One region of the Kitasatospora sp. NPDC036934 genome, then DNA from elsewhere that is predicted to be linked to it. Evidence: riboswitches for the same ligand, from Rfam matches in the RefSeq annotation. Region 1 holds a riboswitch; each other region holds the start of a gene.
What was found. Region 1 has a riboswitch for cobalamin ahead of ACZ7BZ_RS09445 (cobalamin biosynthesis protein). Riboswitches for the same ligand answer to the same signal wherever they lie in the genome.
Positions count from the first base shown of each region.

Region 2: it holds a riboswitch for cobalamin, as region 1 does, so the genes downstream of both, nicT (Nickel transporter NicT) here and ACZ7BZ_RS09445 (cobalamin biosynthesis protein) in region 1, are expected to answer to the same signal.
Region 3: it holds a riboswitch for cobalamin, as region 1 does, so the genes downstream of both, ACZ7BZ_RS17010 (ribonucleoside-diphosphate reductase subunit alpha) here and ACZ7BZ_RS09445 (cobalamin biosynthesis protein) in region 1, are expected to answer to the same signal.

Region 1 is NZ_JBVJQR010000005.1:65,524-67,778, reverse strand. It holds gene ACZ7BZ_RS09445 (cobalamin biosynthesis protein) at 1-811, opposite strand, end outside; cobalamin riboswitch at 923-1,050, opposite strand; gene ACZ7BZ_RS09440 (helix-turn-helix domain-containing protein) at 1,247-1,939, shown strand.
Region 2 is NZ_JBVJQR010000011.1:88,513-90,767, reverse strand. It holds gene ACZ7BZ_RS18410 (hypothetical protein) at 1-340, opposite strand, end outside; gene ACZ7BZ_RS18405 (ArsR/SmtB family transcription factor) at 401-784, opposite strand; cobalamin riboswitch at 866-1,059, shown strand; gene nicT (Nickel transporter NicT) at 1,092-2,210, shown strand.
Region 3 is NZ_JBVJQR010000010.1:40,279-42,533, forward strand. It holds gene ACZ7BZ_RS17010 (ribonucleoside-diphosphate reductase subunit alpha) at 1-869, opposite strand, end outside; cobalamin riboswitch at 1,061-1,201, opposite strand; gene ACZ7BZ_RS17015 (hypothetical protein) at 1,641-2,255, shown strand, end outside.

The DNA of each region.
Region 1 (2,255 bases):
CGCCCTTCGGCTCGTGCGGGTACCGAAGACTCCCGCCCAGCCGCACGCCGACCGCCCCCGCGAAGGCCGACTCGGCCTGGCCGGCGTTGGGGCTCGGGTGCGCGGAGCCGTCCCGGCGCCAGACCCGCCAGGCGGTACGGGGTTCGGGCGCGGCGGCCACCGTCAGCAGCGCCGTCAGCCGGGCGCCCGGCCAGCCCGCCAGGTCGTCCAGCCGGGCCGAGGCCCAGCCGAACCGGGCGTAGCGGGGCGAACGGTGGCCGACCATGGCGTCCAGGGTGTTCACCGCGCGGAAGGCCAGCAGGCCCGGGGTGCCGGCCAGGGCGCCCCAGGTCAGCGCGTTCACCACGGCGTCGGCGGTGTTCTCGGCCACCGACTCGACCACCGCCCGGGCGAGCTGCTGCTCGTCCAGCGCGCTCGGATCCCGCCCGCACAGGTGCGGCAGCCGCTCCCGGGCCGCCGTCAGGTCGCCCGCGGCGAGCGAGTGTCCGATGGTGCGCGCCTCCCGGGTCAGCGAGGTGCCGCCGAGCACCGTCCAGGTCGCCGCGGCCGCCAGCGCGGCCCGGCCCAGCGGACGCCGTCCGACCGTACGGTCCAGGGCGAGCGCCCCGGCCGCGACCGTGCCCACGCACAGCGCGGTGTACCCGGCCCCGGCGGCCCGGTGGTCGCGCCACAGGCGCCGCTCCAGTCGGGTCGCGGCGCTGCCGAACAGGGCGACGGGGTGGCCGCGGCGCGGGTCGGCGAAACGGGCGTCGGCGGCGTAGCCCGCGACCGCGCCCAGCGCGAAGGCGGCGGCGCGGGTCAGCGGGCGCACGGCAGCGGGCGGCTGGGCTCTGTCCGAGGGTCCGTCTTCGGTGGGGCAGCCTGCATCGCGTGGGTGTCCTCACTCAGGGTCCGCGCCCTGGATCGACGTACCGGTGGCGAGAGTCTCCTGGCTTCCGGGTCGGACGCACCCACGGGCCTTCCAGCGGCTCCTGACGACCCGCCGTGGCGATTCCGAGGGTGCTCCCCGGTGACAGTGGCGGGACCGCGCCGGACTCGCACCGGCTTCCTCTCCATGCCTCCGTTTGGCCCCAGGATCCCATCACGCGCCCGAACCGGGAGTCAACCGAGGTCGCGGAGGGGTTGGTCACACGACGTGCACGCACCCGCCCTGTGCGATCGCCCAGCGCGGAGCAGCGCCGACCGGCCCCGCTTCGTGCGTTCGGCGGCTGGGGACGCGCCGCCGGCCGCACCTACGTTCGGTGCCATGCGCCGCAGAAAGCCACCCGCCGCCGCCCTCGCCCCGGTGCCGTTCTCGCCGGGAGCCGCCCGCGCCCACCGGGCCGGCCTCGGGCTGACCCCCGAGCAGGTCGCCGAGGGCATGGCCGCGCACGGCGTACGGCTGCTCCCCGGTCACGTGCTCGCCTGGGAGAACGGCGAGCTGCGGCCCGGCGAAGCCGAGTTCATCGCCCTGGCCCGCGCCCTCTGGTGCCCGGCCGACCAATTGATGGGCGGCCGCCCGGTGACCCTGCGCGACCACCGCCTGTCCCGGGAACTCCCCCAGGAGACCGTCGCCGAACGGATCGGAATGCCACTCCCCACCTACCGGCAGGCCGAACTGACCGGCCACTGGGACGGCGACCCGGACCAGACCCACGCCCTCGCCCAGGTACTCGGCCTGCGCCTGACCGAACTGGTCGAGGCCACCGGCCGCCGCGAAGCCCTCGATCGGCTGCTCCGCCAGTGCGTGACCGGCCGCTGGCAGCCCCACCTGCGCCCGCTCGCCCGACTGGTCCCCGTCCCGGAAGCCGACCTCGCCGCCGTCCTCCCCCTCCTCCAACAGGAACACCACATCCCCACCCACTGGGGCTCCACCACCCAGCCCCGCACCCCCACCCCACCCCTCACCCCCCGCTTCTGGCGCCTCCTCAGCACCCACCACCCCACCATCCCCATCTGACCGGCCCACACCTCTACCCCCACCCGCAGCGGGCGCGCAGGGCAAAGCCCGCGCACCCACCCACCACCTCCCCCCACCTCCCCCCCCTCGCCACCTCACCCCTCCCCCCTCCCCCCACCCGCCCCAGGCGAGAGGGACGCGCTGCGGGAGGGGGCGGTGGAGGGGGTGGGTGCGGAGAGGGGCGTGACGGGTGATTTTCAGACCGCCAACGGTGAGCACCCCGCGCGATGAGGGTCGGCGGTCCGAAAATCACCCAGCCCCCGGAGCGCCCACCCCCGGAACCGCCCCCGGCACCACCCACCCTCCCGAAAGCCCA
Region 2 (2,255 bases), on a different contig from region 1:
CGGCGCCGTGCGGGAGGACGACCAGGCGGGCGTCCAGGCGGTGCATGGAGGCGTGGACGGCGCAGGCGACGGCGAGGTCGAAGCGGCGCCGGACGGCGTCCTCCCAGTCGAGCACGGTGTAGCCGGGCAGGCCGTGGAGGTACTCGTCCAGGGCGCGATCGGCGAACGCGGAGCCGGGGTTGACGGTGAAGTACCGCTCGATGCCGTCCGGGTTCAGCAGAGCGAGGACGTCCAGGACCCGGGTCGCGGAGGTGAGGGTGCGGGCGACCGCCAGCACGCGGGCCTTGACCGGGCGGGTGTTCCAGCGGTCGGCGGGCCAGACGTGGGGGTGGGACGGCACATCGTGATCGTACTCATCCGGCCGCGTCTCGGCGTGGTTTGTCGGAGGTCGGTCGGGTCGTCAGCCCGCCGCCGCGGTCGGCTCGTCGTGCTCGGCTGCGGCGCACTCGTCGAGGAGGGGGCGCATGGCGTCGTCCACGAGCCGGTAGCGCACCACTCGTCCGTCCTTGTCGCCGGTGACGACGCCCGCGGTGCGGAGCAGGCGTAGGGCCTGGGAGACGGCCGGGTCGCGCATGCCGGTGGCGACCGCCAGGTCGCTGACGGCGAGCGGGCCGGCCCGGTGGAGGGCGAGCAACAGGGCGAGCCGTCCGGGGTCGGAGAGCAGGGAGAACCGCTCGGCCCAGGACCGGACGTGGGCGGTGTCCCCGATGGCGGCGATGGCCTCGCAGACCCGGTGTCCGTCGATGGTGCGGTGGCCCGCGCGGTCGGCCGGTACGAGATGCATGCGGACATTCTGGCAGCTCACCACCTGTGATCCTGGACACCTGCACAGGTGCGCAGCCTTGCGGGGGTGTGGTGCTACCCCTACGGTGTTCCCCGCCGTGGTGCTCGGGAAGACCGGTGACGGACCCTCAACAGGTCCCAGTCCGGAGCGGCCCTCGCCACTGTGATCGGGGGACAGTTGTCCGGACCCACATGCCACTGGGCGCCTCGCGCGCCTGGGAAGGCGGGTCCGGAAGCCCCGTAAGCCAGGAGACCGGCCACGGCATCTCACGAAGTCATTCCACGAGGTGCTGGAGCGTGATCCCGAGATGACCCTGCCCGAAACCGCCTCTCCCGCCGAGGCGGCGCCCCCCTCCGTCCTGCCCACCTTCCGCTGGAAGCGCGAGGACACCCTCCGGACCGCCGGGCTGATGGGGGTGATCCTCGCCATGCACGTGGCCGCCTTCGGGACGCTGGTCTTCCTGGTCGCGCCCCACGGCTACCAGGTCGGCACCCAGGTGTTCGGGGTCGGCCTGGGCATCACCGCGTACACCCTGGGCATGCGGCACGCCTTCGACGCCGACCACATCGCGGTGATCGACAACACCACCCGCAAGCTGATGGCGGACGGCAAGCGGCCGGTCTCGGTGGGCTTCTGGTTCGCCCTCGGGCACTCCTCGATGGTGGTGGTGATGGCCGCCCTGGTGGCGGGCGGCGCCCAGCTGGCGAACACCCTGATGGACCACGACTCGGCCACCCACAAGTGGCTCGGGCTGGTCGGCACCACGGCCTCCGGCGCCTTCCTCTATCTGATCGGGGCGCTCAACCTGGCGGCGCTGCTGGGCATCCTCAAGGTGTTCCGCTCGATGCGGGCCGGGAAGTACGACGAGGCGGAGCTGGAGGAGCACCTCGACTCGCGCGGCTTCATGGCCCGGATCCTGAACCGGGCGACCCGTTCGATCACCCGGCCCGGGCAGATGTTCCCGGTCGGCATGGTGCTGGGCCTGGGTTTCGACACCGCGACCGAGGTCACCCTGATGGTGATGGCCGGTTCGGGCGCGGCAGCCGGACTGCCCTGGTACGCGATCGTCTGCCTGCCGCTGCTGTTCGCGGCCGGGATGAGTCTCTTCGACACCCTGGACGGGACGTTCATGAACTTCGCGTACCAGTGGGCCTTCTCCAACCCGGTGCGCAAGGTGTACTACAACCTGACCATCACCGGGCTGTCGATCGCGGTGGCCTTCATCATTGGCACCATCGAGCTGGTCGGCGTGCTGCACGAGAAGCTCGACCTGACGGACCCGGTGACCGGGTTCGTCGCGGACGTCTCGCTGGACAACGTCGGCTACGCGATCGCGGGGCTGTTCGTGGTGGTGTGGGCGATCGCCATCGGCTACTGGAAGCTGGCCGGCGTCGAGAAGCGCTGGACGCCCGAGCAGCAGTCCTAGGGCCCGGTGGTCAGGCCGCCGTACTGAGCCCCTGTCCGTGCACGC
Region 3 (2,255 bases), on a different contig from region 1:
TTGACGGCGGCGACCGAGGAGTCGAGGGTGCGCAGGAACGGCACGATGCCGTTGGACTTGCCGTTGGTGCCGCGGATCAGGCTGCCGCGCGAGCGGATGCGCGAGTACGACAGGCCGATGCCGCCGGCGTGCTTGGAGAGGCGGGCGATCTGCGCGTAGCGGTTGTAGATCGAGTCCAGGTTGTCCAGCGGCGAGTCCAGCAGGTAGCAGCTGGACATCTGCGGGTGCCGGGTGCCGGAGTTGAAGAGCGTCGGCGAGGAGGTCAGGTACTCCAGGCGGCTCATCAGGCCGTACAGCTCGGACACCTCGCGCACCGACTGCTCGGAGTCGCCGACCGCCAGGCCGCAGGCGACGCGGAGCAGGAAGTGCTGCGGGGTCTCGATGACCTTGCGGGTGATCGGGTGGCGCAGCAAGTAGCGGGACTGCACGGTGCGCAGGCCGAAGTACTCGAAGCGGTCGTCGCCCTTGGTGTCGATGAGCGCGTCGAGGGTGTCGGCGTGCTTGGCGACGAAGGCGGCGGTGGTGTCGCCGATCAGGCCCTCGGCGTGGCCGACGGCGATCGAGGCGGAGAAGGAGACCGAGCCCTGGCCGTTCGCCTCGTCGACGATCTCCAGGGCGAGCAGACGGGCCGCCAGCTTCGAGTACTGGGGGTCCTCGGCGATCATCGACGCGGCGGCGTCCACGGCCAGCCCGCGCAGCTCGGCGAAGTCCGAGCCGGCGTGGCGGCCGCGCAGCGCGGCGGCGGCGACATGGCCGGGGTCGACCTCGGTGAGGTCGGCGCTGCGGTCGGTGAGCAGCCGCAGGAGCGCGCCGCCGGGGTCGGAGACCGTCGGGTCGACAAATGCGGTACCGGTGCCCTGGGCGGGCAGGGTGACTGAGGCAGCGGTGGTCAAGGCGCTCTCTCCTGGCGGCGATCGGCGGCGTGATCGGGGTCACCCGGGCCGATGTGGGCAGGGGAGCACGGCGCGAACGCAAAAAGCGTCGCGCGAGGTGTCTCCCCGGCCCGCCCGCGAGGCCCGGAGGGGTCGTTCTGGTGCCGGCGCGGCCTCTGCGGGAGGGCCGTGGCGCACACTGTTCGGCAGGTACTCGGACTCGCGGTACGGCTGCTGGAGCCGCCCGCACACCGCTGCGGGGCAGTCCCGGAATCGCACCGGGTTCCCCTGCATCGACAGCAGAAGCGAGCATACATGTAGTGGTGTCTCCTCGATGCGACACCACATGTAGTGCGGCGTGGCGTGTTGGCGCGATGACCTGCGGTGCCCGGGCGGGTGATGGTTCGTGGTCTTCCGAGGGCTGGAGTGGCGCCCGGGAGGCGATGCGGCGGCCCACCGGGCGCCCCGGATCCGCGCGTCGGACGCCCCCGGTCCGGGCGCCGCGCGTCCTGGTTTCGCCACGGAACGGTCACCGGGCCTCGGGGCGCCCGGGGGGATGCCCTACGATCTGGGCGCATGAGCGACGGAACTGGCGTACCTGGGCACGGACCGCAGGGGACGCCTCCCGCCGGGCCGGGGGGCGCACAGAATCAGCAGCCGGCGGTACCGGGTCCGGTACCGCCACCGAGCGGCGGCTTCGGCCCGCCGCCGGCCTCCTACGGGCCGGTGGCACCGCCCGGGCAGCCGTTCTCGCAGCCCGTCCCGCCGGTGCCCCAGCCGGTTGCCCAGCCGGTCCAGCCGCCGGCCCCGCAGCCGCAGTGGCAGCAGCAGCCTCCCCAGCAGCCGGCTCCGCCGCAGCCCGTCCCGCCGCAGCGCGTCGAGCCGGACTGGGAGGCGTTGGCGAACCGCAACGAGGCCGACGGCAAGCGCAAGCGCCGGGTGAAGGTCATCGGCATCGTGGCCGCCGTCGTCCTGGTGGGCGGCGCGGTCGCGGGCGGCGTGCTGCTCCTCGGCAAGAAGGACGACCCGAAGAAGCCCGGCGGCGGTGCGGTCTCCACCGCCTCGACCAAGCCGACCCCCGGTCCGTCGAGCGCGAGCGGGACCCCGGGCGGCCAGCCGGACGACCCGTCGAAGCCGATCTGGGAGGCTGCCACCGACCCGGCGCCGCAGGACGCGGGGGCGCTGTTCTCCGCCCTGCAGGTGACGGTCAACGGCGCGACCTGGAACCGGACCGTGGTCTCGCTGGACCAGCCCTGCTGGGACGGCAACTCCACCACCGGCGGGCTGGGCAAGATCCTCGGCGACCAGGGCTGCCAGAAGGTGCTCCGGGCGACGTACGTCTCCGGCGACAGCGCGGTGACCGTCGGCGTGGCGGTCTTCGAC